Regions from separate parts of the Halomonas sp. SIMBA_159 genome, predicted to be linked through region 3. Evidence: predicted binding sites of a transcription regulator. Region 3 holds the regulator's gene; each other region holds the start of a gene.

Region 1 (11,258 bases), on a different contig from region 3:
TATCGTTGCCAACAAAACTTTTTAAACGGCTCCAGAGCCATAAAAAGTCATCCCGCTCAACGTCAGCATCCCGAGGCAGCATTTTTAAATGTGCGCGGGCAAGCTCCTGAAGCTGACGCATCTGCTTTAATCGCTCAGTATAATGCGGCTTCAGTGCATCACGCAGCGAGGGGCGCAGGCGTTCGATATTGTCCTGGAAATAATCAATGCTATCGGCCAGCGCTTCCAGCACGCTGTCCATCGCCACTTGGCGATTGTCGAGAAACATGAGCGTCTACCTCCTTCGGTGACGCAGATTGTGGGGGTGGCGGCGTTGATTTGCCACCCCTAATGCGGATTATTTTTGCATTTACCCGTTAACCTTTAGGCTTGGGTGGCGCTTTGCGTGCCGGCACCGCGTTTTTTTCAATATGCTCAATGATCATGCCAGCGATATCTTTGCCCGTGGCGTTCTCAATGCCCTGCAAACCGGGCGATGAGTTGACTTCCATAATCACCGGGCCGTGGTTGGAGCGCAGCAAATCAACGCCCGCCACGCGTAGCCCCATGGCTTTCGCCGCGCGGATGGCTGTGGAGCGCTCTTCCGGCGTAATGCGGATCACGCTGGCAGTGCCGCCACGGTGAAGGTTGGAGCGGAACTCGCCGTCAGCAGCCTGACGCTTCATGGAGGCCACGACTTTATCGCCAATCACGAAGCAGCGAATATCTGCACCGCGCGCTTCTTTGATGTACTCCTGAACCATGATGTTGGCCTTCATGCCCATAAAGGCTTGAATCACAGACTCAGCGGCTTGGTTGGTTTCAGCCAATACCACGCCAATGCCCTGGGTGCCTTCCAGCAGTTTAATCACCAGCGGCGCGCCTTTCACCATGGTGATCAGGTCGGGAATATCGTCCGGCGAGTGAGCAAAGCCGGTAATCGGCAGGCCTAATCCCTTGCGCGACAGCAGCTGCAGCGAGCGCAGCTTATCCCGAGAGCGGGTAATCGCGACCGAGTCGTTAATCACGTAGGTGCCCATCATTTCAAACTGGCGCAGTACCGCACAGCCGTAGAAAGTCACCGATGCGCCAATACGCGGAATCACCGCATCAAACGGCTCAATCTCTGCGCCTTTATAGTGAATAGAAGGGTGGTGCGAGGCGATGCTCATGTAGCAGCGTAGCGTGTCGACTACGCGAGCGGTATGACCACGCTGTTCGGCGGCTTCTACCAGTCGGCGCGTCGAATAGAGGTTACGATTACGAGAAAGCAGGGCAATATGCATGCAGGGCTCCGGGCCAAAAAGGGTCGTTGTTTAAAAGTGTTTAAGGCTCGCCGTGCAAAAATGCAGCGCCGGGGGCTACCAGTAGGCGGCGCATAGCGCGCCTACCCAGCAGCATCGCGTGGCGCATATTGCTACGGTCGGTCAGGGTTAATTCAACCGGAAAGTTCAGTTCGCCCAGTTGCATGGGAGTTCGAATGACATAACGCCACTCGCTATGGCCGTTCGAGCTGGTAACGCGGCGACGGTCATGCAGGTGCAAACGGTAGCGGTGGGCAGGAGATTCCGGCCCGCCGCTGTGTGTCAAAAAGCTTACCCACAATTGCCCTTCAGCATCTTCATGGGTTTCAATCTCTTCGGCGTGCAGCGCCGATGTCCGCGCGCCTGTATCGGCTTTGCAGCAAAGGTGAAGCCCTAGCTCAGGTAACGTCACCATTTCACGGCGGCCGATGACAGCTTTGGCCTGATAGGGTAATTCCTTCACAGCGCACTCCTGACATTATAAGAGAAACAAGACATAGTGATGACGGTGTCCGCTAGCCGCGTTGATTGGGCTGCATAGACGACAAACGTGCTTGAATAGCCGAGCCAGCGGGAGCATCACGCAACGTGAGCATCACCGGTAAGCGTAGCCGGGGAATCAGTGCGATATCGCGTACTATAGCCGCAAAATGGCTGCGTTCATCTTCTGCTAAACGCTGTAAGAATAGCGGTAAGCGCTCGGCATCTTCCAGTAATGGCCAACCGCGACCGGCGATGGCGGCCATCAGGTCGGGGCCGCTGGCGGCACTATCGCTTAATAGGCTGGTATACCAGCGGCCAGCGATATCCGATGGCGAACTGCCCACGCTACGCACGCAGGCACACAGCGTTTCTAGGTCGCCGCTGCTGGCGGCCTGCTCGCCTTGGGTGCGCAAAGCTTCTACCAATGTCTCTGGGAGCTCTTGGTGCTCAAGGCAGTAGCAGAGCGAGTGAAGAACGCTGGTCGGCAGATCGGCAATACGCAGTGCCAGCGCATCGGCGGTTGGTGTGTCCAAACGCACGACGTAATCCGCGATGCCCTGCAATCCTAATGCTTGCCAGTCAATTGTCTGCTGGCCGCTTAGGAAGGCCTCTACAGGCTCTAGGTGCTGGCTGGCGGGTAGGGCGCTGGCATAGGTGGCGCGGGCGTTTAGCATAGCCTGAAAGGTGATATCAGGCGTAAAGGCCAGCGGATTATCCTTCATTAAATGGTCCACGTCTGCTGTTTCTGCAGCGTCGAGCACATTTGGGTCTGTCGCGGCGGCATTGCGACCCAGGGTTTCCAGAAGGCGGTTAATAAAGCCATCGCGCTGTGCAGGCGATAGCATGCCTTGCTCATCCAGTGGCAGCGCTAAAAACCAGATAGCAGGCTCCTCCATCGCCCCTAGGCGAAAGACGATCCCCAGGCGCGCTTGCCCTTGCCACGGTTCTGGCCAGGCCTGTTCGGCATTTTCAAACGCGCGCAGGGTTTCCCTGGAGCAGGCAGTTACTCTGCGTCCCATATGGTAAAGCGACACTTCAGCGCCACTGCGTGTAAAAAACTCATCAAGGGTGTTAATTGGCTGCATGACATCCTTCCGCATTTCAAGCCTGCACTCTACCTTGCTGCCTTGCCACTGTCAGCCGCAACCGCTGAATAATCCGCGCTTTATTGTCTAAGTGGTTAAAAATTGAGCAACTTTGCGTAAGCCACGTGAGACTAGCGGTGGCGACACCTTTCCATAGTTTATCCACAGCCTCTTGCAGGTTTTCTGTGAATCGGTGAATAACTCCGTTGAGCACGCCTGCGAGTGGCAAGTTACCCACAGAGTTGGGATAATGGTGGCTAAATATGACCAACCCATAAGGTGTTTATGAGCGTCCATCAACAGCTTCAAACCGCGCTTCTTGAGCTTGAAGCCGCCATGAAGGCCGCCGATCTGTGGCGTACGCCCACCCCGGATGCGGCTGCCTTTGCCAGCCAGCAGCCTTTTTGTATCGATACGATGTCGTTGCCCCAGTGGGTGCGCTACGTTTTTGTTGCCCGTATGAATGCGCTTATTGATGCGGACGCTGCTCTGCCCGCCAAATGTGACGTCGCCCCCGCGATGGCGGCATATTTGATGCAGCAGAAAGTGCGAGCAAGCGATCAGCTGCTGGTAGTGAGAGCAGTAGAGCGCGTGGACAAGCTGGTTACCGAGAACTAATCAGCAACGTTGAGGTAGGGCCATATAACAATGCCCAGGGCGCGAGCGCTGGGCATTGTTGCATGAGCGAGAGTAGAGGCTAGAAGCGGTAGCTCAAGCCTGCCATGACCACCATGGGGTCAATCGCTACGGTACCCGCACCTGCGCCATTAATAGAGGCGTCGGTGTCGATATCTAAGTACCAAGCAGCAGCGTTGAGTGCCCAGTGGTCATCAATGAGCAGATCGACGCCCACTTGAGCGGCCGCGCCCCAAGAATCATCTAGCTCAAGCTCGCCAATGGCGAGGCTCTCATCGGAAAAGCGCGTGTAATTAATACCGGCACCCAGGTAAGGCTGTACTTGAGAATCACTGCCGCCCAAGGGGTAATACTGTAGCGTCAGAGTGGGTGGTAGGTGTTTTGTTGATGCTAGGTTGTCACCGTTGAGTTCAATGTCGTGCTCGAAAGGGAGTGCAGCCAGCAGCTCTACCCCTACTTTGTCATGAAAGCGGTAGCCTAAGGTGAAAGCGAAGTCGGTTTTATCCTGAACGTCGACCGCGAAGGCACCGCCAGCTAGCGAGCCGTTGTCGCTTTTAGGTGCCACTTTGGCCACGCCCACGCGAGTAAAGAAATCGCCAGCGCCATAGGCAACGGCTTGGCTACTGGCTACCAAGGTGGCGGCGGCAACTCCAGTAATAAGTAGAGAAGGTAATGATAAAAGGCGCATAGCGTCGCTCCTGACCGATAAGTGATGGGGAAGGGTTGAGGTGAACAACCATGCGGTCAGTGTATCGAGCCCTAGAGCAGCCAGTATTGACCTGGGGCAAAAGGCGGTAACCTCTTGTTTAGGCGGTTAGCAATATGCATCTAGCCTCAGGCACAAAAAAGGGCTCAGCGGGTTTCCCCGCTGAGCCCTTCTTGGTCATGCCGCCGTATTACGCTTCTTTGCGGTCAATATGCTGATATTCACCGGCATCGGCAGTCATGTTGCTGACCACCAAAATAGCGATGAAGGACGCGAGGAACCCAGGAATGATCTCGTAAATGCCGGGACCACCCATGAACGAGCCGTTCCAACCCAGAGTGATCCACAGCATGACGGTCACAGCACCGACAATCATGCCCGCTAGTGCGCCAGCACCGTTGGTGCGCGGCCACATCAGCGCCAAGATAATCAGCGGGCCGAAGGCCGCACCAAAGCCTGCCCATGCGTTACTGACCAGCCCCAGGACTTGGGAGTTTTCGTCAGAGGCAATAATCGCAGCCACCACGCCGACCAGCACCACGCAAACACGACCAACCGCTACACACTGTTGCTCAGTGGCGTTTTTGTGCAGGAACAGACGATAGAAGTCTTCGGTAAGTGAGGAAGACGACACCAGCAGCTGGCTAGAAATGGTACTCATGATCGCCGCCAGCAGCGCCGCGTAGAGGAAGCCAGTAATCAGCGGGTGGAAAAGAAGGTTGGCTAGAATGATAAAGATCGTTTCCGGGTCTTGAACGTCCAGACCATTACGAACGGCGTAGGCACGACCTGCCAAGCCCAGCGAAACAGCGCCAATCAGTGAGATCAGCATCCAACCCATACCAATGTTACGGGCGGTAGGCACGTCTTTCTGAGAGCGAATCGCCATGAAGCGCACAATGATGTGCGGTTGGCCAAAGTAACCCAAGCCCCAGGTCACCGCAGAGAGCCAGCCGATGAAGGTTAACCCTTCGGTCCAAGACAGCAGCGTGGGGTCGACCTCATTGAGCGTCTGTGACGCCTGAGAGAAGCCACCGCCGCCTTCGCCAAACAGCACCACCGCGGGCATGATGATCAGTGCCAGCATCATAATGCAGCCCTGAACAAAGTCCGTCATGCTCACGGCCAGGAAGCCACCTACCACGGTGTAGATAAGCACCACGCCGAGGGTGATCATCACGCCCATGGCGTAGTTGCTCATATCGCCGAAGTTATAAACACCGGTGAAGGCGCTTTCAAACAGCTTGCCGCCTGCCACTAAGCCGGAGGCGGTATAGACGGCAAAGAAGATAACGATAACGATCGCGGATACCGTGCGCAGAGACAGTGCCCGGGTCGGAAAGCGGTTCGCCAGAAACGCAGGGATCGTGATTGCATTGCCATAGTGAATGGTTTGTTCACGCAGGCGCGGCGCAACTAAAATCCAGTTGAAGAGAGCGCCTACTAGCAGGCCAATCCCGATCCAGGCGGAGCCCAGGCCAGAGACAAACATCGCCCCCGGTAAGCCGAGCAGCAGCCAGCCGCTCATATCAGACGCACCCGCTGAAAGGGCGGCCACTTGTGGGCTGAGTGTACGGCCACCCAGCATGTAGTCTTCAGAGGAAGACGTTGATTTGCGCATAGCATAAACGCCAATGGCGATCATGAGCGCAAAGTAACCGAATAAGCTAATCCAAACACCTGTAGCCATGAAACTTCTCCAGTTTGTGAGTACGAGGCTACGCTGGGTACAAAAGTGTCTGCGGATGCTGACTCTTTTGTACACGGCGAGCGTCGACAGGTGCTGCGTTGGCCGAGCAGCAGCGGCCATAGTGCAGCCTTGTTGTTGTTAACCCTGAGTTTTCATTCCACTGCCTGTCATCGCGAATCCGCTAGACAAGGCATGAGAGAGTTGATGGGTACGTGTGTGCGCAATGTTCCCCGTGCCCGACAGGCGGCCCATACAGGCCGCGCACGTCAAGGCAATTGCTCTATTATTGTCAACCATGAGACGGTTCCTTTTCAGGAGTTCAGGTTAGTTGTGTTGATGAGCCGTTCACTCATCCCCTAGCGCCAGAAGCGACGCGTTGCCACCCAGAGCGGCGGTGTTGTTAGTAATCGTTTTTTCGGTCACAAAACGCTGCAGGTAGTGCGGCCCGCCTGCTTTAGGGCCGGTGCCTGATAAGCCTTGGCCACCAAACGGTTGAACACCAACAACAGCACCGATGATATTACGGTTGATATACACATTGCCTACCCGAATTTTCTGCGCTATTTCAGCGGCAAAGGATTCGTTACGGCTATGCACCCCAAAGGTCAGTCCATAACCCCGGCCGTTAATGTCATTGATGACCTTATCAAGCTCGCGTGCTTTGAAGCGCACAATGTGTAGTACCGGGCCAAACTGCTCGCGCGTCAGGGCGTCAATACTGTCAATGGTAAAGGCGACCGGCGGTACAAAAGTGCCGTGCTGGGTATGCTCGGCAGACATCGGTGTTTCAGCCACTAAGCGGTTCTCGCCCTTCAGCTTCTCGATGTGGGCCATCAACCCCTTGCGGGCATCTTCATCAATGACCGGGCCCACATCGGTACCCAGGTCGCGGGGGTCGCCAATACGCAGTTCGCTCATCGCACCCTTGAGGATTTCGATGACGCGGTCAGCAACGTCTTCCTGAAGGTAGAGCACCCGCAGGGCAGAGCAGCGCTGGCCAGCACTCTGAAAAGCAGATTGAATGACATCCACCACGACCTGCTCGGGCAGGGCAGTGGAGTCAACGATCATCGCGTTCATGCCGCCGGTTTCTGCGATCAGCGTGGGTAGCGGCGCGTTGTCACGGGCGGCGAGAGCGCGGTTAATAATTTGCGCTGTGTCGGTACCGCCGGTAAACACTACGCCGGTAATGCGCGGGTCAGAGGTCAGCACGCTGCCTACGGTAGGGCCGTCACCCGGCAGCAGCTGCACTACATCACGGGGCATGCCTGCTTCGTATAGCAGCTCGATAACGCGGTGGGCGACAATCGAGGTTTGCTCAGCGGGTTTCGCTAGTACCGTGTTACCTGCGACGGCGGCGGCAACAATTTGACCGCAGAAGATGGCGACCGGGAAGTTCCAGGGGCTAATGGCGGCAAAAACACCTTTACCACCCATCATCAAGCGGTTGGATTCACCGGTGGGACCAGGCAGCTCAATGGGCTCGCCAAACGACTCTTCAGCACGCATGGCGTAATAGCGGCAGAAGTCGACCGCTTCTTTGATTTCATCGACGCCATCGGTCAGCAGCTTGCCGCCTTCGCGGGAGCAGAGTGTCATCAGCTCCGCCATGTGCTCTTCCATCAGGTCGCCCAAGCGACGCAAAATTGCTGCGCGCTCGGCAACCGGGGTGGCGTCCCAGCGGGGGAAGGCTTCCCAGGCGGCGTCAAGGGCTTTAGCGGCCTGCTCTTTGCTCGTCCACTGCACGCTACCAACCGTTTGGCGGCGATCAAAAGGCGACGTCACGCTATGCGTGTTAGCGCTGTCGTCTGCCACATCAAAGGCCAGTAGCGGCTTGGTGGGGTACTGCTTGTCCATAAACCCGCCCATCTTTTCCATTAGCGGGTCGTAGTGGCTACGGATGTTTAAGTTAACCCCACGGGAGTTACGACGCTTCGCGCCATAAATGTCTTTAGGCAGAGGAATACGCTTGTTGTAGAACGTTTTCTGCTGGCGCAGGGTGTCGATAGGATGCTGACACAGCGACTCCACCGGCACATCTGGGTCGACAATCTGGTGAACAAACGACGAGTTAGCGCCGTTTTCCAGCAGGCGACGTACTAAGTAGGGCAGTAGGTCTTTATGCGCACCGACCGGTGCGTAAATACGGCAGTAGGTGCCTTTGGGGGCACGCTCAAGGGCCGCATCATATAGCGCTTCGCCCATGCCATGCAGGCGCTGGAATTCAAACGGGCGGCTGTCGTGGTTCGCTAGTTCCAAAATCGTCGTGACGGTATGGGCGTTGTGCGTCGCAAACTGAGGGAAAATGCGGCCACGGGTGTCGTCAGACAGCAGGAACTGCGCGCAGGCCAGGTAAGCCACATCGGTACACGCCTTGCGGGTATAAACCGGATAGCCATCGATACCCAGCTGCTGAGACTCTTTGATTTCGCTATCCCAATACGCACCTTTCACTAGGCGTAGCGGGATTTCATCGCCTTGTTCATCGGCCAAACGGTTGAGGTAGTGCAGTACTGGCAGCGCGCGCTTGGAGTAAGCCTGAACCACCAAGCCAAAGTGGCCCCAGCCCTTGACGGCGTCGCTTTGGTAAATCGCACGGAAGACTTCTAGAGAAAGCTCCAGGCGGTCAACTTCTTCCGCGTCGATGGTGACAGCCACATCCAGTGCGCGCGCTTTGGTGACCAGTTGAATAACGGTATCTACCAGTTCTGTCAGAACTTGTTCGCGGCGTCCAAACTCATAGCGGGGGTGCAGGGCAGAGAGCTTGATAGAGACTGACGGCGCAGGGGTTTTGTCGCCCAGCGATTTGCACGCTTTGCCCACTTGCTCAATGGCACGAGCGTAGTCGTCAAAGTAGCGTTTGGCATCGTCGCGGGTGCGTGCGGCTTCACCCAGCATATCGTAGGAGTAGGTGTAGCCTTTATTGAATAGCGGCTTAGAGCGTTTCAGGGCTTCGTTGATATCGCGGCCAAGCACGAACTGCTTGCCCATGATTTTCATCGCTTCCATCATCGCCCGGCGAATCACCGGCTCGCCCATGCGATTAACCATGCGGTTAATAAAGTGGGCGGGCTGGCCCTCTTTCGGGTGGTCCAGCTTCAGCACGCGGCCGGTCATTAACAGGCCCCAAGTAGAGGCGTTAACCATCCACGATTCGCTCTTGCCCACATGGGACTGCCAGTCGGCGGGGCCAAGCTTATCTTCGATCAGCGCATCTGCGGTGGCTTTATCCGGAATACGCAGCATCGCTTCTGCCAGGCACATCAGCATCAGGCCTTCATGGGTATCCAGGCTGTACTGTTGCAGCAGCTCGTCGATGGTATCAACCGCGGTATCCATGTTGCGTACGTCGCGCACCAGTGCTGCCGTGTTGGCCTCAATGCGAGAAAAATCGTCCTGGTCAGCGCCCAGTAGTTTGATCAGTTCGCTGACATAAGTGTCTTCATCGACGATGTAGTGTTCGCTAACACGCTTTAGCAGCGTATCAAGGTCGGTTTGCCAGGTGGCAGAGTCACGCATTTGTTTAGCATTGAGCATTGAGGCCCCCGTAAGACAGGTCTGAAACGAGCAACTTGAACGAATAGCTGGGTCAGCTACCGTTAAAAAAGTGATGGCAGGGCAAGTGCCCAGGCTGACGTTTGAATGTAGAGCTAGCTGTCGTTAGGTGTATGTCGTTTTCATGGCAAAACGTGTCAATTTCGCGGCAAGAAGTTGCTAATTACGACTTTAGTAGAGTTGAGAGAGCGCCGCTAGCAGCAAACAGGATGACATTTTGAGCGTCTTCGCGAGCAATGCATTAACGAGACGCGAGTACGCCTGCTCCCACGGGGGATGCCGCCGGGGAGAGCGCCGTTGAATGAGGCGTTGAACGATTGTTGGCATCGAGTGAGGGCGCGGCAAAGCCTTGGCGTAACTGACGTGGCGATGCGCCATAGCTGCGGCGAAACGCATGAGAGAGCGCGCTCTGGTTGGCAAACCCAGTTTGAATGGCGATATCGGTTAGCGGTAGGCGGCTCTGCATCACTAGTTGGCGCGCTGCGTGCAACCGCTGCCTGCGCACATACTGCCAGGGTGAGAGCCCGGTTTGCGCTCTAAAACGTTCAGAAAAGTGCGCTTCACTCAGGCATGCCAGTTTGGCTAGGTCTGCCACGCGCAGCTCATCGGCCAAATGTCGGCGGATGAAGCGGTCGATCTGATCAAGGTCGATGCGTCGTTGGGCAGCACATCCAGGCGCACCTAGGCGCGCTTTTAGTGAGCCGAGGAGGGTGGCTGCCAAACGGTCTTGTTGAAAAGAGGTCGTCGAGTTGTCAAATCCGCGGGCCAGTTCGCTTTCGACAAACGTTAAGTAGTGGCGTAACGGGCTGTCTAAAGCAAAGAAACGCGGCGCATCAAATAGCGCGACCAGCTCTCGGTGTTCGCCAGTGAGGGCGGGAGCATCCTCAGGAAGGTCTAAAATCAGCTGGCGATTATGGCCATTTCCAGAGTAGTAGTGCTCATGGTTGGCGGGCACAATACAGCCGGAAAACGCATTGACCCGGCCTCCAAGCCCCTCAATTTCAAACTCGGAAGAGCCACAGAGCGTAATCACGATTTGGTGAAAATCATGGGAGTGATGCTTGGTAGCGCTTTCCAGGGGAATTTGACGGATAGTGCTCGGCATTGAGGTCTCCTCGTCGCTGCTGCTCTATTAGCGCTGACGAAGCGCTGTGTGGGCCGCTAAATGATCACGTAATGCTTTTAGCTCTGCGTAACCCTCTTGGTTAAGTAGCGGCTTGCCCTGCGCAATCTGCCATCGCCGCCCGTGAGTATCCATAAGATGCGCGGCACGGCGGCGGACGTTGTCTAAATACTCATCATGACGAATAGGGTAGCCAATCAACGCGTTCCACTCGGTTTCACTGACCTTACTCTCTAGCGCTTTATCAAATAGCGAAATCAGATCTTTCGGCTCAGTGCGGTAGCGCGGCGTTCCTGCGCTCATTAGCACCAGCAGCACGGCTCCTATTACCAGCACACAGACGCCAAACACCAGTAGGTAAAGTGCCATGTCAAGCTCCCAGCCGCATCAGGTTAGGCGCCCGCTTCTGCGCCCATTGGAGAGTGGCTGTCTAGTATACGCTCGCGCCTGCCCAGACGAAAATTTTAACCTTTTGCGAACTTTTTCTCTGCAGAGTGTCTGAGTGTGTACAGGCAACATCGCGATGGCAGTCGCTAATAGTGTTGTTCTGGCTATTGTTTTCGATCCCTTGCTTCCGCTGCTTTTTCAAGCAGCGGTTTTTTTTGCCTGCTTGTTGAGGACTAGCGCAGTGTATAATGATAGTGGCTAATGGCAGTGGCTAATGTCGGCGAATCGTAAGGAGTGCCATCAGAATATC
Region 2 (6,509 bases), on a different contig from region 3:
TTTGAACGAGAAGGCCAGTAACGGCCACTCTTGCTCTGAGAAGATCTCCCGCATGGGCTGCTTATTCGCCATTTGAGGCAGCGAGTGACACGGTACGCCCCGGTTTGGCAACCCATTGGTGGTATCAATGCTGGTGCCAACCGCTTCGTTATAGACACACAGGGTTTCTTTCCACTGGCGTTTTAAATGCTGGCCTACGAAGTGTTCGCTGGCATCTTCAAAACGTCCACCCCTGGCGTACAGGTAGGCCACACGTCCGCGTTCATCGGCTTTCAGCGTACGTTCAAGCTTAGACAGCAGCGGTGCAATGCCACTATGGGCAACGTCAGTTTCGTTCGCTTCTGGTAGCGGCGCCTCTTGGAAGGCAATATTGGCCGCTGCCCGCAAGTAGTAATCTTCAGCGCGGTTGAGCGGGTGAAGGTTACCGTTAGCATCGGGTATGGCGTTATCGCCAAAGCCCGGCAGTCCTAACCGCTTAGCCACGGCAATGAAGAAGCTATCCATAGACACCGGCTCGCCTTCGGCAGTCTTTTGTTGGCGCGGTTCAACCACCGGCCAGCACGCGGTGGTTAGTTTGCCTAGTGTGCCTTTCCAGGAGCCTGCAAAGCCCCATACTTCGTACATCACTGAATCCGGTACGATGTAATCGGCGTAGCGGTTGGTCTCGTTGATAAAGCCATCAACCGCGACAAACAGCCCCAAGCGATTGGGATCTTTCAACTTATTAACAATCACGCCTTTTAAGCCCGCTTGGCCGTAAATCGGATTAGCCATGCAGCCAATCACCGCTTTAATGGGGTAAGGGTAGCCATCCAGCGCGGAAGGCAAATGTTCCGTGAGTGTTGGCGGCGCGAGCGAGCGCCAAGGAGCCTTAGCAGGGTAGGGATTTTCGCCAGCCGCTACCTTGCGCTGGTACTCCGATGATTTTTCATAGGGAAAGCGTGAGCGCGAGAGAAACACGCCCTGCGGGCCACGCTTGCCGGGGAAATTGGCTAAGTCGTAGCGTGGGCCTTCGCCGGTGCCTTTATAGGTGCCGCCGCCCACCGCGCTGCCGCCTTTCATGTTGTAGTTGGCTGCCAACAGGTTGAGCATTTGAACGCCAAAAGCAGCGTAGAAGCCGTTGCCTGACATCATACCGCCGTGGCAGTTAACGGCGGCCTTACGGCCGTGGCTGGCATACTTTTTAGCTAAGTCGATAATCGTTGCTTTGGGAATACCACAATGTTCAGCATAGGTGTCCATGTCGTATTCATGGGCCGATTCACGCAGCAGCGTTAGGCTGGTTTTAACGGTGACGGTGCTGCCATCGGCAAGCTCCACTGCGCGCTCGGCAAATAGTTCGGCGGCCATGACATCTTCGCTGAGCGCGAATTCGCCGTCTGACACGACGACGGGAATATCCGCATCGCTACCGGCCTCAGCAAGGCCCAAATCGCTGGCGCGCAAAAAGTAGCCACGGCGCGGATGTTCAAACGTATCAATGACCAAATGCGTCGCGTTGGAGTGGGTGGTCTCGCCTGCGGCATCGGCGGCGGACTGGCCCGGTAGGGCGAGGAAGTCGCTGGCGTAACCCTCGTTATCCAGCAGCCACTGAATCATTGCCATGGCAAAGGCGCTGTCGGTACCGGGGCGAATGGGCACCCAGCGGTTATTATCCGCCGCGTGGGAAGTGGCGGCATTTAGCGCGGGGTCGACTACCACGTACTCAAGGGTTCCTGCAGCGCGTGCCTGAGCAAGCAAGCGGCCCTGACGCTTAAACGGGTTGCCTGCTTGGCTAGGCGCGCAGCCGATATACATGATGAACTGTGCGTTCTGAATATCGGGTTTTACATGGGCATTGGTGACAATATTGTTCATCACGGCCCCCGACCCCATGCGGAACGCCAAGCCGCAATAAGCACCGTGGTGGCCGTAGTTGCGGGTAGCAAAGGCGTTGAGCGTGAAGCGCTTGAGTAAATCTGAGCGCCCGTAGTCGGTGGCTTCCATGACCATCAGCTGATTCGCCTTGGGGCCGTACTCTGGATTGGCAGGGTCGATAGGCGTGTCGTGGTCGTGAATGGCGCGCAGCCCATCTACATGGCCTTCACCAAACAGATCGCCCCCCTCACAAATCTCTTCAATCAGCTGTTCAAACGAGATTTTTTGCCACTCCCGATTACCGCGCTCGCCAACGCGCTTCAAGCAGTGGTCGATACGGAATGGGTTAGTGATCTGGCTCATCATGGCATTGCCGCGGGCGCAGGCGGTAGATCGGTTAACCTGCCCTTGCTCGCCATAGGCGCTGACGCTGCGAAGCGCATCGGCCACTGGGGTGCGCATCGGTAAATGGTCATCTGCAGAGAGCGGATGGTAAGGATTGCCAGATACCCGCAGCACTTCGCCCTTTGTGTCATCAACCCTCACTCGCACCCCACACTGGGTGGTGCAGCCGTAGCAAATGGTAAAGGCGGTGCGTTGGTTGGGAGTGAGGGTTAGCTCGCCAGTGGCTAAGTCAACGCGGTACTCCGGTGTGAGCGAGTTGCCGTGAATGTTGTGCTTGGGTTTTTCCCCCGCACTGCCACTGAGTCCTTTGGCCATTTTGGCAAGCGGGTCAGCGTAGCCTACTGCAAAGGTGGCGGCACCGCCTGCGGCTACAGCGCCTTTAAGAAACCGGCGGCGTGAAGGGTCTTGAGCAGACTTAGCCATGGTTAGGCGCTCCTTGTTCGGCGTTAAGCGAGTCACTGGGTGTATTGGTATCGAAAGAGGGCGGCGGTTTAACGCCACCTTGTTGGGCTTGCCGCCATGGGATAAATAGCTCAATCAGTAAGATAGCGGTGAGCCAAAGCCCAAACGTACCCACGATGCCTAAGGTGCCGGACGAGCCAGCGGGGATGCCATAGTGGTGAAAGCCTGCGCTGTTACGGGCGACGTGCTGAACGTCCATCAGCACCACCCAACGGAACATCCAGCCCATATGAATAGCTACGAGACCGAGTAGCCAAGCCCAGGCAAGCAGTGCGGGTTGGCGTTGGGTCGAGCGTGAGAGTAACCACGCCACCGCTATAAAGAGCGTTATGCCAGTAATACCGCCCCACAGCGCGGTGCTACGCCAGGAAGGGCTGTGACGAACAGACTCCAGCGCTGCTGCGACCGAGCCAACGTTGGCGTTAATACCATCCAGGAACCAGCTAGCCGCGATTAAACCCGCTACGGCACAGGAGGCGAGTAGGACATACAGCATTTGCCGAACGGTGGCGTGCGAACACAGCCCGCTTACCCGGTTGAGTACCAGCAAAAGCCCTGCTGCCGCGATGAAGCCTGTCGCGACCAGCATGGGCGGAAGCCATACGGTGTTCCATAGCGGGCGTGCTTTCACAATGGCAAGCTCCGCGCCGGTATAAAGCATAATGCCGCTGGAAAGCAGTAGTGCGGCTAGCCCCACGATGGCCACCAGCGCCCTTGGAGTAGCGCTATCGCCCAGGCTTAGCCATTTAGCCATCCATCCGCTCAGCCCTGGCGCATTTCGCCGGGCCTGGAGCGCCGGGCGCCAAGCCAGCCAGGCAAGGCCCAGTACGCTGACGAGATAGAGCGGCAGAACCACGCTGCCGATGGACATCCACGAGTGGGTGTTGGCGTGAGCATAAAAGTGCCAAAAGCGCAACGGTTGGTGTAGATCTGCAAGTAGTGCAACAGGTGCGACCAGCGTGGTGCTGACGCAAGCGATGAGTGCAAGACGTGCGGTGGGCAGCCACGCTTTTTTGCCGAAGATTAACGCGGGGGCTGCAAGCCAGAGACTCGCGTAGGAGACGGCGATCATGAAAAAGTACTGTACTGCCCAGGGGTACCAGGCAATGTCATAACGCGGGGCGAGCAGTTCAATGGTGGAATTCATAGCCCATCTCCTGGCCGTGGGGGTCAAACACTTCAAGCGCCACGGGTTCCGCCACGGGGCGTGTAGTGAAGCGTTCATCCATCCCGAGGTAGAACACTTGGGGAAGCGTGTTTTTTTCTGGCTGAAGTACCATCAGTGCATCACGGTGCTCTTGAATCATGCGGCTGATTTGGCTGTCAGGATTGCGCATATCACCAATAATCCGCGCACCTCCAACACAGCTTTCAACACAGGCGGGCAGTAGCCCTGCCTCTAAACGATGCGCGCAGAACGTGCATTTGTCGGCGGTTTGGGTGCGCTCGTTAATAAAGCGGGCATCGTAAGGGCAGGCGTTAACGCAATAAGCGCAGCCCACGCAGCGGTCGCTATCAACCACAACGATGCCATCCTGCTGTTGGTAGGTAGCTTCAACGGGGCAAACGGGCACGCAGGGCGGGTTTTCGCAGTGATTGCACAGCCTGGGTAGCATGAACGTGGCCAGCTCACCGCTCTCCTGGTGCTGCACTTCGTACTGGGAGACCGTGGTGCGAAACTGGCCAAGCGGGGCGGCGTTCTCAATATGGCACGACACCGTGCAAGCCTGGCAGCCGATGCACTGGCGAAGATCAATCAGCATGCCGTAGCGCTTTGTAGGATCACCTTCGCGCCGGGCAGGCTGCTGATTAATGCCTGCTTGGGCAAGGCTAGAAAAGGGTACCAGTGCAGCGCCTGCACTTAATCGGGCCAGCTGGCCGAGTAGCGAGCGGCGTATGGCGTCCATAGCGCCTCCTTAACTGATGAACAGGTCATTCGCGTACAAACGAAGGACGGAATAACGTTAAAGATACGCTGTCGCTAAATTAAAAAATTGATATGCGTCAATGGGTTATCGAGCTGTACTTAATGTTGCCTTAATCTTGGGAGTTAACCTTATGTTTATAAAAAGAATTAAAAGTGGCTAATGTGCCAACCAATGATCACTTTTTCGATATGCGACTAAATGCCTCGTGCCTCTGGCCTTAAAACAGGCTAGCCTTAAAATGGTTATTACCTTATGAGGTTTTGTTATGAAAAGGTCAGGTAAAGCATTCACACTCCCTCTTATGGCGGGGCTGATGATGGTAGCTGGAACGGTTTTCGCAAGTGATTCGGCATCTGCTTACCGTGAAACGTCGCTAGGGCTTTATGTCAACGCACGTGAAGCGTATGAGCTTCTCCAGGTCAATGACAACGCGATATTGGTCGATGTACGTGACCCTATTGAAATTAAATTTACGGGGTTTGCGGAGCCAACAGACATTCATGTGCCTTGGGTGCTGGCGGATATGACTCGATTTGATGCCGAAGAGAATACGTGGCCGATGGTGCGTAACAGTCAATTCGAAGATCAGGTGCAAGCTGCCCTTGCCCAGCATCAAGTCGATAAAGAAACGCCGATCATTGTCATGTGTCGTTCAGGAGCAACACGTAGCGCACCTGCCGCTGATGTGATCGCTGAGATGGGCTTTTCTCAGGTTTACTCCGTCAGTGATGGTTTTGAAGGAAGCACGCTCTCAGAAGGCGATTCAAAGGGGGTTCGTGCTTTAAACGGTTGGCGCAACTCTGGCTTACCGTGGAGCTATAACGTAGATCCAGAAGTAGCTTGGCATAATGCTCAATAATGCTGTGCTATTAAAACTTTAATCACTCTTTGAGGAACATCAACATGCGTAACATGCTATTGGTTGCCAGCGCTTTGACACTATCATTCCCAATGATGGCGGTGGCTGAGCACCATGAAAACGAAAGCGAAAAAGCATTGATTATATTGACCAGTGACTCGCTACAAACACAAACCATGGCAATGATACTAGGAAACGCCATGTATCAGCAGGGGACTGAGCTGCACATTTTGCTTTGCGATGCAGCAGGGGATTTAGCTACTAATGATTACCAAAGTGAGCAAGCGGTTAATACTCCTCCTAGTAATCCTGCAGGGCAAGTAACACCTGAAGGCATTATGGGGATGCTCATGGCAGAGGGTGCGACAGTCGATGTCTGTGCGGTTTATCTTCCCAACTCTGAATACACTCAAGAAGATCTTCGAGATGGTGTAGGGGTAGCAGCACCTGGCCCGATGGCAGAAATGATGCGTGATCCTCAAATACCAGTATTTAGTTTTTAAGTGGTAGACGTCAGCGACCGAACCGCTGATCAATGACTGCGGGCCGGTCGCTGACTATTGTGAGTATGTAGCTAGGTATCCAAGATTTAGAGCCATTGAGATTTTGACTCAACTGTCAAACTTTAAGGAGAGGCTGTGATTTTTCCGCGACGTTTTTCTCGCTTCGTATTTCCTTTGGTCATGTCAGTTTATATGGTGACCATTATGACTTTTGTCATTACTTGGGCGAATACAGGACTATCTGACGGCTTTTTATACCGTTGGTGGACGGCGTTTTATATTGCATGGCCAGTCGCTTTTAGTTTAATACTGCTAGGAGCTCCCTACTTGCAAAAAATAGCATTAAAAATGATTAAATAAAATAACTGAAATGTGTTTGCTCTGAAATAATGCTTTTTATTCATTGTCTGCCTGCTAGGGTATACAGTGTACATGCTCCATGTGCATGGTATAGCTGAATAAAGACTTTTAAATAAAAACGTTTAGTCTCATTTC
Region 3 (11,258 bases):
GAGCAGTTGAGGATATAGGGCTGCGTGGTAATCAGATCCGTATGGCGGCGCTCGAACTGGTAAAGAATAAATTCGGCTACCAGATCGCCATCGACGCTTTGGGCCCGCACGTTCTCGCTGTCCACCACGCTAAAGGTGGTCGTGATCGGGAAAAAAAGCGTCCATGGGCGCCACATATTGCTGGAGGTGTCGCTGGAAATTACTTGGGCTGTTTCCGGCAGCTGTAGCTGCTTATGCTCGAACCAGTCGTACTCGAACTGAACCTGATACCCCAGCATGCCTAGGCCACCAAACACCGGAACCATCCATTTAGGAAGCCGCTTACGGCTCAAGGTGCGAAGCAGTAAGCCAATACCGGCAGCCGCAAGGCCTGCAAAAACAGCGGCCACTAAGTGCCAAATCATAACGTTTCCTTCTTAAAAGCCATCGGGCTCCCCTGAGGAAGCCCGATGGTAAGTGGTCCCATGATGCTACTGGCCAGTGGCGCAATAGCGAGGAACGATTATGACTTAGTGATCAACTGCTGCACCAGCACCTTTCGGATAGCGTACGCTTTCCACAAGGTCCTGAATTTCTTGCGGCGGTGCATCGGTGGCGTTAGAGACAAGGAAGGCCACTGAGAAGTTAATCACCGCGCCTACGGCACCAAACGAGAGGGGAGAAATGCCCAGCATCCAGTTATCCGGCGTGTTGGCCAGCATGTTGGTGCCTGGAACAAAGAACCAGCCCAGGTAGGTGAAGATGTAGAGCAGGGTGCAGATCAGACCCGCCAGCATACCGGCGATTGCGCCTTTGTTGTTCATGCGCTTGGAGAAGATACCCATCATCAGCGCAGGGAACAGCGAGGCACCGGCAATACCGAAGGCAAGTGCCACGGTTTGCGCAGCAAACCCAGGCGGGTTAAGCCCTAAATAGGTCGCCAGCAAGATCGCACCGCCCATGGATATACGCGCCGCGAGCATTTCGCCTTTCTCGGAGATTTTCGGGTTGATCATGGTCTTGATCAAGTCATGACTGATAGCCGAAGAGATCGCCAAGAGCAGACCCGCTGCCGTAGAGAGTGCCGCTGCGATACCGCCCGCTGCAATCAAGCCCACTACCCAGCCTGGCAGGTTGGCAATTTCTGGGTTCGCCAGTACCAGGATGTCGTTGTTAACTTCTAGCTCGTTGCCTTCCCAACCGCGATCTGCAAAGTCAGCCGTGCCGTTGTAGAACTGGATGCGGCCATCTTCGTTCAGGTCGTTGTGGGTGATCAGGCCGGTCTCTTCCCAGGTGCTGAACCACGCAGGACGATCTTCGTAGAGGATCGGGTTACGCGCAGCTTCTTCGTAGTTCTCTGTTTGGCCAGCCATTTCCGGATAGACAGTGGTCATCAGGTTCAGACGTGCCATGGAACCAACCGCAGGCGCTGTCAGGTAGAGCAGGGCGATGAATACCAGTGCCCAGCCCGCTGACCAGCGTGCATCGGCCACTTTCGGTACGGTGAAGAAGCGAATGATAACGTGGGGCAGGCCAGCAGTACCGACCATCAGCGACAGGGTGAATAGCACCATGTTGAGCTTGTTATCCACATCGGCGGTGTAGTCGCGGAAGCCAAGTGCGGATACCACATCATCCAGTTTTTGCAGCAGCGGAACGCCAGATTCAGTGTGCGTGCTGAACATACCGAACATCGGAATCGGGTTGCCGGTGAGCTGCATGGCGATAAACACCGCCGGAATGGTATAGGCGATGATCAGTACCACGTACTGAGCAACCTGCGTATACGTGATGCCTTTCATACCGCCGAATACGGCGTAAAGGAAGACGATAAACGCAGCGATCCAGATACCCCAGGTGTTGCTGACTTCGAGGAAGCGGGAGAACGCCACGCCTGCGCCGGTCATCTGGCCGATAACGTAGGTTACCGAGGCAATGATCAAGCACACAATCGCCACTAAACGCGCAGTGTTGCTGTAGAAACGGTCGCCGATGAAATCTGGAACGGTGAACTTGCCGAACTTACGCAGGTAAGGGGCAAGCAGCATCGCCAGGATAACGTAGCCGCCGGTCCAGCCCATGAGGAAGGTGGAGTTAGCGTAACCGCCAGAGGCCAAAAGACCCGCCATGGAGATAAACGATGCCGCAGACATCCAGTCGGCCGCTGTTGCCATGCCGTTGGTGATGGGGTGTACGCCGCCGCCGGCGACATAGAAGTCTTTGGTGGAGCCCGCTCGCGCCCATATCGCAATCCCGATATAGAGCGCAAACGAGGCGCCAACAAACAGTAAGTTGATTGCAAACTGGCTCATACTGGCTTACTCCCCCAGGCCGTATTTTTTGTCGAGCGTGTTCATTCTCCAGGCATAGAAGAAGATCAGCACGATGAAGGTAAGAATGGAGCCTTGCTGAGCAAACCAGAAGCCCAGGTCCGTACCGCCAACGGGAATGCCCGCGAGAAGCGGACGAAAGAGGATGGCGCATCCATAAGAGACAAATGCCCAAACCACTAGGCATCCGAAGATCAGACGGACGTTGGCCTTCCAGTATTCAGCAGCATTGGATTTATCGTCTGCCATTGTGTTGCTCTCCAGTTGTGATTTTTAGGGTTGGAAAGTGAACTCAAGATAGCGTGTGATCCATCAGGGCAACCCCGCATACAAAAACCGCACTGAGTGTTGAGCGGTAAGGCAGTGTTGCCAGGCACGTCACCTTCTTCTTTTAAGATGTCTTGTATCGTTGTTGGGTGATCATCAAGTTATCGTCAGCGGCTTTCCATGCATCAGCGTGAAGTGCGTTAGGAAGTGCATTAGATAGGTGTCGTGCGATTACCCTGTATGACTCGTTGATAATACTGGGCAATAATTGAAAAAAATAAATCCCAGACTTTGGTATCAGGCGCGCTTAGCAGCGTAGTGAAAATGGTCGTTGTGAATATAAAGCATTATTTATATTGGTTTTTCATCGTTTTTTAAACGCCAGGTGTCGGGTGATAGGACAATGGTCTATGGCTCGGTTAAAAGTAATGTTTGCTACCTTAATAAGAGAAGATGAGTGGCTTTAAGTGAGTTAAAAAGTCACTACTTTAGTCTCTGAACTAACGTCGTTAAGACGTTAGCGCTATAGCGGAAAGTATAACGAAAGTGCCGGTTGAGTAAACTGAATAGAGTGCTAGTTGAAACGTCATCAAGTGCTCAATGTGTTTCCTAATATTTGCGCTAAAGCGAGGTCGCCCATGGTGGAAGTGGATCTATCCCAGCTACCGTTTACGCTGATGGATGAAGCGGGGCGTGATCATGTTCGTCGCGGGATGGATCTTGCTTATTTTGACCGCGACGAAATTATTCTGGAGATGGGGCAGCCGGGTGAGTCGGTCTTTTTGATTCATAAAGGCGAGGTCGCCGAGCTTGATCCAACGCTACCGGCGGCTAGTGCGCGTATTGGCCACTACACTGGCGGTGATCTGTTTGGTGCGATCAGTATTCTCAACGGCAAAAGCCGCTACCGCTTTCAAGCCGAGCAGGAGTGCTTGTGCTATGTGATGCCCAAGGCGCTGTTCACGCAGCTGTGCCGTCAATATCCGCCGTTTGAGCAATTTTTTAAACAGTCGCTTTCCCACAAAGCACGCCTGCTGACCGAAAAGCGCGCCGAAGGTGGCGTCACGATGGCGGGCTTTATGCTGGCCAAGGTACGCGACTGTATGCGCGAGCCGCTGTTGATTGACGCGTCGAAAAGTATCCACGACGCCGTTCGACAACTAAACGAGAGCCACGCAGATAGCTTGCTGGTGGGTACTCAAGGCGCGCTGGGTATGGTCACTAAAACCGACCTGCTCAATGGTCTAGTGCTTGGCGACGCTACTCAGCAAACCCCGGTAGAAGCGCTGGCTAACCGCTCGCTTGTGACCGTGGCACCCGAGCAATACCTGTTTGAAGCCCTGATTTTAATGACCCGCCATAAAGTCGCGCGGGTAGTCGTGATGGAGGGCGAGAGCGTTCAAGGCGTTGTGGAGCTGATGGACGTACTGAGCTTCTTCTCAAGCCGTAGCTACGTGGTGAGTTTGCAGGTTGAGCAAGCGAATGACCTGGAGACGCTGGCAGCCGCCAGCCAGCGTACGCCGGAACTGGTCAATGCCCTGATGGCGCAAGGGGTAAAACTGCGTTTTGCCATGGATCTGTTGGCGGCGCTAAATGGCCGCATCATGAGTAAGGCCTGGAGTTTCACAGTACCTGAGCAGTATCACCGTCAAAGCTGCCTGATGGTGATGGGCAGTGAAGGGCGCGGCGAGCAGATTCTTAAAACCGATCAGGATAACGGATTGATTCTGGCAGATGACTGCCAGTGGCCTACGGTGGGTGAAGACATGTCGACACTCACCGAGACGTTGATACAGCTCGGCTACCCACCATGCCCTGGCAACATTATGGTCTCAAACCCCGAGTGGGTAGGCACGGTGTCGCAGTGGAAAAGTAACATTGCCAAGTGGGTCAATGCCCGTGATGGCGATAGCCTGATGAAGCTAGCCATTCTGCTCGACTCCCACGGCGTAGCGGGCAATCCCGCGCTATTGGATCAGGTGCGCGATGCGCTGTTTGAGCGCTGTTCCCACGATGAGCTGCTGCTCTCATACTTTGCTCGTGCTGCGCTGCGCTTCTCAACGCCGCTGACGCTGTTTGGGTCGCTGAAAAAGCCCCAGCACGGGATTGATATTAAAAAGGGCGGAATTTTCCCGATAGTGCATGGTGTTCGCACCATGGCCCTTGAACGGCGCATTAAAGCTACCTCCACCCTAGACCGCTTAGACGCGTTAGCCATCGATGGGCGGCTTGACCGGCACTTTGCCGATGACTTAGGCGAGGCGCTGTCGCTGTTTACTGAGCTACGTTTACGCCAGCAGCTGCTTGAGCTGGATGGCATCAATCCAAAACGCACTAATCGAGTGGTGGTCCAAGAGCTTTCTTCGTTAGAGCGGGACCTGCTGCGTGAAGCCTTACATATTGTGAAAGACTTTAAACAGCGTCTTTCTCATCGCTACCATTTGGAGTATTCGTGAGCGGGATGCCCTTGTTAGATCGACACATGACGCTGTTGAGCGGTTCACTGCGCACGCTTTTGCAGCGAGAAAGCGACCGGCGGCGTTGGTCGGATACGCCCTATGCCTGGCTGTTCCAACCCTATATGGGAGAAGAAGCCGTGGCCATGGCGTGTCAGGTAAGTGACGTTCAGCCTGCGGTGATGAGCGTGGCTGCAGTGGTGCTCAGCCCTCGGCGCGTTCACACCAGCAGAACGTGGGTGGCTACTCTTGCAGCGTCACCTTCACTGGTACCGGCGACGCTGCGCCGTCATTATCAGCTCCACGGCACGGATTTACCCCGTAACCCTGATGCAGAGTGCCTGAGTGAGCTTGCGGAGTTTATTGGTAATCGACCGCTGGTGGGGTGGCAGTTGGATCAAACCATCGAACCGCTGAACGGGCTGTTTCGTGCTGGACTAGGGTTCGGGTTGCCCAATGCCCAGGTAGATCTTGCCAAGCTGCATGGGCGGCAGCTGCGGCGGTTGCATCCCCATATCGACCCTAGCCGATGTCTTGAGGATGCGCTCGCTCGCTGGCAGTTGCCGCCGTTAACCTGGCCCAGCGTGGTGAGTGAAGCCACTGCCAGTGCGCTCTTATACCTGCGTCTTCAGCGCGAGGTGGCATTAACAGCCTAGGGTTTTATTGGGTAGAGCTTCGTAGTGTTGTTAGAATACGCGCTGCTCCTTCACCCATCGGCAGTGCGACGACCATGTTACAACCTGACTACTTTGACCCCGCATTGTCAGACAGCGCGTCTGACGATCACCTTTCCCAGCAGAACGACCTGCAGGATGCCAAGCAGAAGCGTGAATTCAACAAGTTGCAGAAACGCCTGCGGCGCGAGGTGGGAAACGCCATCATCGATTACAACATGATCGAAGAGGGCGACCGGGTGATGGTGTGTCTCTCTGGTGGTAAAGATAGCTATACGATGCTGGAGATTCTGCGCAACCTACAGCGTAACGCACCGGTTAATTTTTCCCTGGTGGCGGTCAATATGGATCAAAAGCAGCCGGGTTTTCCAGAGCATGTGCTGCCCCGGTATTTAGATAAGCAGGGTGTGGAGTACCACATTCTGGAGCGTGATACCTACTCGGTGGTGAAGGAGAAAACCCCAGAAGGTAAAACTACCTGCGCGCTTTGCTCGCGTCTGCGGCGTGGCTCGCTGTACGGTTTTGCCGAAGAGATCGGTGCGAACAAGATTGCCCTTGGCCATCACCGGGAAGATATTCTTGAGACGCTGTTCTTGAATATGTTCTTTGGGGGCACTTTAAAAGCGATGCCGCCAAAACTGCTTTCGGATGACGGCAAAAATATTGTGATTCGCCCGCTGGCGTACTGCAAAGAGGCGGATATTGCGGAGTTCTCACGGCTAATGGAGTTTCCGATCATCCCCTGCAATCTGTGTGGTTCGCAGCCCAATATGCAGCGTCAGGTGGTCAAAGAGATGCTGGCGGAATGGGATAAAAAACATCCTGGCCGATTAGAAAGTATGTTTAAAGCGGTCACCAACGTGGCCCCTTCGCAGCTTGCCGACCGTGCGCTGTTCGATTTTGCCGGTTTAGAAGCCAAGCAGGCTGCGTTGATGGAAGGACGCATTCAGGCGTTTAACGTGTAATTGTCTGCGCCTCTTCTTCTGCCAGGGTGATGAGGCGCTGCATATCTAAAATATTGACCTCGCGACCTGAGACGGCCACCACGCTCTGCTGCTGAAAGCGGCTGAGAATACGGCTGACCGTTTCCACCGCCAGACCCAAATAGTTGCCCATATCCGCCCGAGACATGGAAAGCCGGAAGCTGTAAGGCGAATAGCCCCGGCGGCGGAAGCGGTCAGAGAGGGTAATTAAAAAGCTGGCCAGCCGCTGGTCGGCGGTTTTGCGCGATAGTAAGCGCATCATCCGTCGGTCATCGCGCAGCTCCTTACTCATACTGCGGTAAAGTTGGCCGCGCAGCTCAGGTATCTCTTCTGAGAGGGTGTCCAGGCGGTCAAACGGAATTTCGCACACCGTGGTGGTTTCCAGGGCAATCACGGTGCCGGGGTAGTGCTCCTCGTCGATGCCATCCAGACCGACTAACTCGCTGGGTAGAAAGAAATTAGTGAGCTGGTCGTTGCCATTCCCTTCGCTGGTTACCTGCTTCAAACTGCCAGAGCGCACGGCATAAACGCTGGTGAACGGATCACCCTGGCGAAACAGCGGTTCGCCTTTCTTCAGCGGCGAGCGGCGGCGAATAATGGCATCGAACTGGCTCATATCCTCAAGTTCCAAAGCGAGCGGTAGGCACAGCGAACTCAAGCTGCAGGTTTGGCAGCGCGCCTCTTGCAGCAGTGAGCGTCGTTGGCTGGCAGGATATGACATGTAATTCTCCCTTCTTATTAGCCATCATAGGCACAGGGGACAGGTGTCTCAAGGCGCTTATACAATTTTAGAATAGCGCTGGTTGCCCTGACGTTGTAAGTGAGTATCGAAGGCCATCGCTAGGTGCCGAATCAGAAGCCGACCGGTAGGCGTGGCTTGAAAATAGAGGCCTTGGCGCGTTAGCAGACGATCCTGCTCGGCGGTTTCCAGCTGCTCAATGGCGGTGGCAAAGTAGTCAGCAGCGTCTATTCCCCAGCGCTTACTCACCGTGTCTAGGTCGATGGCCATATCGCACATGAGCCGCTCAATGACGTCTCTGCGTATTAGGTCATCCTTATTTAATCTTAACCCTTTCACCGTCGCCAGCCTACCTTCATCTAAGGCCGCTTCATAGTGAGCTAACTGGGTAGGGTTTTGAGCATAGACATCGTCTACCCGAGAAATGGCGGACACTCCTAAACCAATCAAATCACACTGGGCGTGGCTGGAGTAACCCTGGAAATTACGCTGTAGCGTGCCGTTACGCTGGGCCTGGGCCAAACTATCGTCTGGGCGAGCAAAGTGATCCATGCCGATGTGTACGTAGCCTGCTTGAGTCAGCATCTCAATGGTGGTGTGTAGAATCGCTAGTTTTTCATCTGGGCTGGGTAGGTCGGCTTCATTGATGCGTCGTTGAGGGGCAAAACGCGTTGGCATATGGGCGTAGTTAAACACCGACAGCCGAGCGGGATTAAGCTCAATGACCTGATGAAGCGTATCGGCAAAACTTTGCTGGGTTTGAAACGGCAGGCCGTAAATCAAATCCAGATTAAGTGAGCGAAAGCCAAGGCGGTGTGCCTCATCCATTAAAGTTTCAGTAAGTACCCGCGGCTGAACGCGATTAATGGCCGTTTGCACCCGTGCGTTGAGGTCCTGCACGCCCAGACTTAGCCGGTTGAAACCGAGTGATTGCAAATGACGCAGCGTAAAAACATCCGCTTCACGAGGGTCAATCTCGACGGCATAGTCTCGGTCGGGCGAGCTGGATAAGCCAAACCGAGCGTCTAGGCGGTCAATTAAATCGCTCATTTGAGCGAGGGTCAGAAACGTAGGGGTACCGCCTCCCCAGTGTAGCTGCTGCACAGGCCGCTGGGTGTCCAGATGACGTGAGGTGAGCACCATTTCTCGGTCTAGCCGCGATAAGTAAGGCTCTGCGAGGGCGGTATTTTTCGTAGCGATTTTATTACATGCACAATAAAAGCAAATTTTGCGACAGAACGGTACGTGCACATAGAGCGAGAGCGGCTTTTGGCTGGCGTTGCTGCGCTCAAGCGCTTGGGTTAGATCGTCAGCGGTGAATTGATCGTGAAACGAGAGTGCCGTTGGGTATGAGGTATAGCGAGGGCCGCTGGTGTCGTAGCGGCGTATCAAAGCGTCGTCCCAGGCAGTGGCCTCAGCCGCTGCGGAAGTAGGGTGAGCGAGGGCAGCAGTGGCATGAACGGGCATAGGAAGCGCTCCGGCGTAACAGGGCAAGCAGATAAACGGATGCGCCTATGCTATGCCAGCGCACTGGGCAAAGCGTTGAGCTATATCAAGCAACGGCGTAATAGCCGAGCGCTGAAAGAGTGGCGTTGATAGTGCTCAATGCCCAGCGGGGGAGAGGAGTGCCCAGAGCTGCCATAGCGCAAAACTGATAATCGTCAGCGCGGCGAGGCTGCGCGTGGCGGGGTGGCGAATTAAGTGGCTAAGCTGACGGGCAGCAAGGCCTGTTGCCAGTAAGGCGGGCAGGGTGCCTAAGCCGAAAGCACCCATCAGCAGCGCCCCCTGGAGCGGGTCAGCAATCGCTAGGCTCCAGGCGAGCATGGAGTACACCAGCCCGCAGGGCAGCCAGCCCCATAAGGCACCTAAGGCAAACGCTTGGGGCAGGTAAACCACGGGCATCAAACGCCTGCCAATGGGTTCGATATAGCGCCAAAGCCTGCGCCCTATGGCTTCCACTTTTAACAGGCCTTTCCACCAGTTAGCGATATACAGTGCCATTAAGATCAGCATCACCGCAGCCACTACCTGCAGTGCAATACGTGCTTCAGGTGAGAGCGATATCAGCGTGCCGAGGGCGGCCACCATAGCACCCGCGGTCATGTAGCTGAGAATACGCCCTAGGTTATAGCTGAGCAGTAGCCCGCCCATGCGGGCAGGGTGGCGCATGCTGGGCGGCACGGCAAAGGTAAGGGCGCTCATAATACCGCCGCACATGCCAATACAGTGGGCACCGCCCATTAAGCCAAAAACAAATGCCGCCATCAGCGGCGGCAGGTCAAGTCCGGTGGGATTCATGGGGGCGGCTCACGGTCGCGGGGTGGCTTGGCCGTTTTTTTACGCTCGGCACGCTGGTCGGGTGTGAGGTCGTTGTCGTCATCGTCAAAGAGAATACGATGAGCAGGGCCTTCTAAATCATCAAACTGATCGTTCTTGACGGCCCAAAAGAAGGCCCACACGGCCAGCCCCAAAAGAATCAGCGAAAGAGGAATCAGCAGATATAAAATCGTCATACGGTCACCGGTGTCGCAGGCACCACCTGGGGAGCAGGCGTCGTGCGCCAGCGGGTGAGGCGTAGCGCATTACCTACCACGACCAGAGAGCTTAACGACATCCCAATCGCAGCAAGCCAAGGGGGCACCAGGCCCATCGCTGCCAGCGGCAGCGCCGAAAAGTTATAGCACACCGACCACACCATGTTTTGGCGCATAATACGCCGAGTGGCGCTGGCAATCTCAATGGCTTCGAAAATACGCATTAAACGCGGGCTGAGCAAGACCGCATCGGCCCGGGTGCGTGCCAAATCGGTGGCGCCATTCATGGCAATGGCTACATCAGCACCCGCGAGTACCGGGACATCGTTAATGCCGTCGCCAATCATCACTACACACTCGCCCTGTGCCTGCAGCGCGCGAAGTCGCTCCAGCTTGCCTTCCGGTGACTGTCCCGCATGCCAAGTCGTGATGTTGAGCTGCTCCGCTAAGCTCTGTACGGCTTCCTGCGTGTCGCCTGATAGTAACTCAACGTGAAGCCCCTTCGCCTGAAGGGCAGCTACAGTTTGCGCAGCGTCTTCACGGATACCGTCGTGGAGCTTAAACCAGGCCCGTGGAGCGTTATCTTCACTGAGCAGCAGCCACTGCCCGCTGCTGGGCGGCGTGAGTGGTTCCGTCGTCGCAAAATCGGGCTTGCCCAAGCGCCACGTGGCACCGTTCAGCACGCCTTCTAGGCCGCTTCCCGTCACGCTTTTTACCTGGCGCGCCTGTAACGTGGCGTCCCGGAACGGGCGAAACGCGCGGGCGATGGGATGCTCGGAGTGAGCTTCCAGCGCGGCGGCAATGGCGCGCAGCTGTTCACTGCTCTGTGCTGTTAACGGGCAGGTTTGGGTGAGCTGCATCTCGCCGCGGGTCAGTGTGCCGGTCTTATCAAAAATCACCCGCGTGACGTTAGAGAGCGATTCGATGGCGTCGGCGCGGGTAATGAGCACGCCGCGCTGGCGCAGTTGCCCATGCCCTGCCGTGAGTGCGGTTGGGGTGGCGAGTGCCAGCGCGCAGGGGCAGGTCACCACCAAAACCGAGAGCAGCACCCAGAGTACGCGGGAAGGGTCAATAAACCACCACGCCACGGTGACACAGGCAGTGACTACCAGCAGGCGTAGTACAAACAGGTGCGCCATACGCGCTGCCATTTGCGCCAAGCGCGGGCGGCTGGCAAAAGCGCGGTCGGTTAAATCTACAATGCCCGCCACGCGTGCATTGTTGCCCGCATGAGTCACCCGTACCGTGAGCGGGTTTTCCATGTTCTGGCTGCCGCCTACCACCTGTTCGCCCACT

Evidence for each region. The regulator FNR, encoded in region 3, switches genes on or off when oxygen is low (the NO sensors DNR and NnrR bind a similar motif). The targets are predictions, from matches to a motif close to TTGATNTANATCAA.
Region 1: the regulator FNR is predicted to act here: its motif matches at 4,262-4,275, upstream of R0J87_RS12870 (OmpW/AlkL family protein).
Region 2: the regulator FNR is predicted to act here: its motif matches at 4,719-4,732, upstream of dsrO (sulfate reduction electron transfer complex DsrMKJOP subunit DsrO).

The regions. Positions count from the first base shown of each region.
Region 1 covers NZ_JAWJBT010000018.1:9,518-20,775, forward strand. Annotated here, with positions in the region: gene R0J87_RS12845 (hypothetical protein) at 1-268, opposite strand, end outside; gene rimK (30S ribosomal protein S6--L-glutamate ligase) at 357-1,265, opposite strand; gene R0J87_RS12855 (ATP-dependent zinc protease family protein) at 1,306-1,746, opposite strand; gene R0J87_RS12860 (DUF3549 family protein) at 1,799-2,851, opposite strand; gene R0J87_RS12865 (YqcC family protein) at 3,137-3,469, shown strand; gene R0J87_RS12870 (OmpW/AlkL family protein) at 3,549-4,175, opposite strand; gene putP (sodium/proline symporter PutP) at 4,384-5,883, opposite strand; gene putA (bifunctional proline dehydrogenase/L-glutamate gamma-semialdehyde dehydrogenase PutA) at 6,229-9,420, opposite strand; gene R0J87_RS12885 (helix-turn-helix domain-containing protein) at 9,680-10,543, opposite strand; gene R0J87_RS12890 (hypothetical protein) at 10,571-10,930, opposite strand; gene R0J87_RS12895 (CBS domain-containing protein) at 11,220-11,258, opposite strand, start outside.
Region 2 covers NZ_JAWJBT010000042.1:181-6,689, reverse strand. Annotated here, with positions in the region: gene R0J87_RS18095 (molybdopterin dinucleotide binding domain-containing protein) at 1-2,685, opposite strand, end outside; gene nrfD (NrfD/PsrC family molybdoenzyme membrane anchor subunit) at 2,678-3,871, opposite strand; gene dsrO (sulfate reduction electron transfer complex DsrMKJOP subunit DsrO) at 3,855-4,631, opposite strand; gene R0J87_RS18080 (rhodanese-like domain-containing protein) at 4,966-5,511, shown strand; gene R0J87_RS18075 (DsrE family protein) at 5,556-6,014, shown strand; gene R0J87_RS18070 (DUF2798 domain-containing protein) at 6,150-6,374, shown strand.
Region 3 covers NZ_JAWJBT010000004.1:133,742-144,999, reverse strand. Annotated here, with positions in the region: gene R0J87_RS04025 (hypothetical protein) at 1-404, opposite strand, end outside; gene R0J87_RS04020 (sodium:solute symporter family protein) at 510-2,291, opposite strand; gene R0J87_RS04015 (DUF4212 domain-containing protein) at 2,298-2,558, opposite strand; gene R0J87_RS04010 (DUF294 nucleotidyltransferase-like domain-containing protein) at 3,215-5,032, shown strand; gene R0J87_RS04005 (3'-5' exonuclease family protein) at 5,038-5,688, shown strand; gene ttcA (tRNA 2-thiocytidine(32) synthetase TtcA) at 5,763-6,671, shown strand; gene fnr (fumarate/nitrate reduction transcriptional regulator Fnr) at 6,661-7,410, opposite strand; gene hemN (oxygen-independent coproporphyrinogen III oxidase) at 7,468-8,895, opposite strand; gene R0J87_RS03985 (sulfite exporter TauE/SafE family protein) at 9,031-9,726, opposite strand; gene ccoS (cbb3-type cytochrome oxidase assembly protein CcoS) at 9,723-9,941, opposite strand; gene R0J87_RS03975 (heavy metal translocating P-type ATPase) at 9,938-11,258, opposite strand, start outside.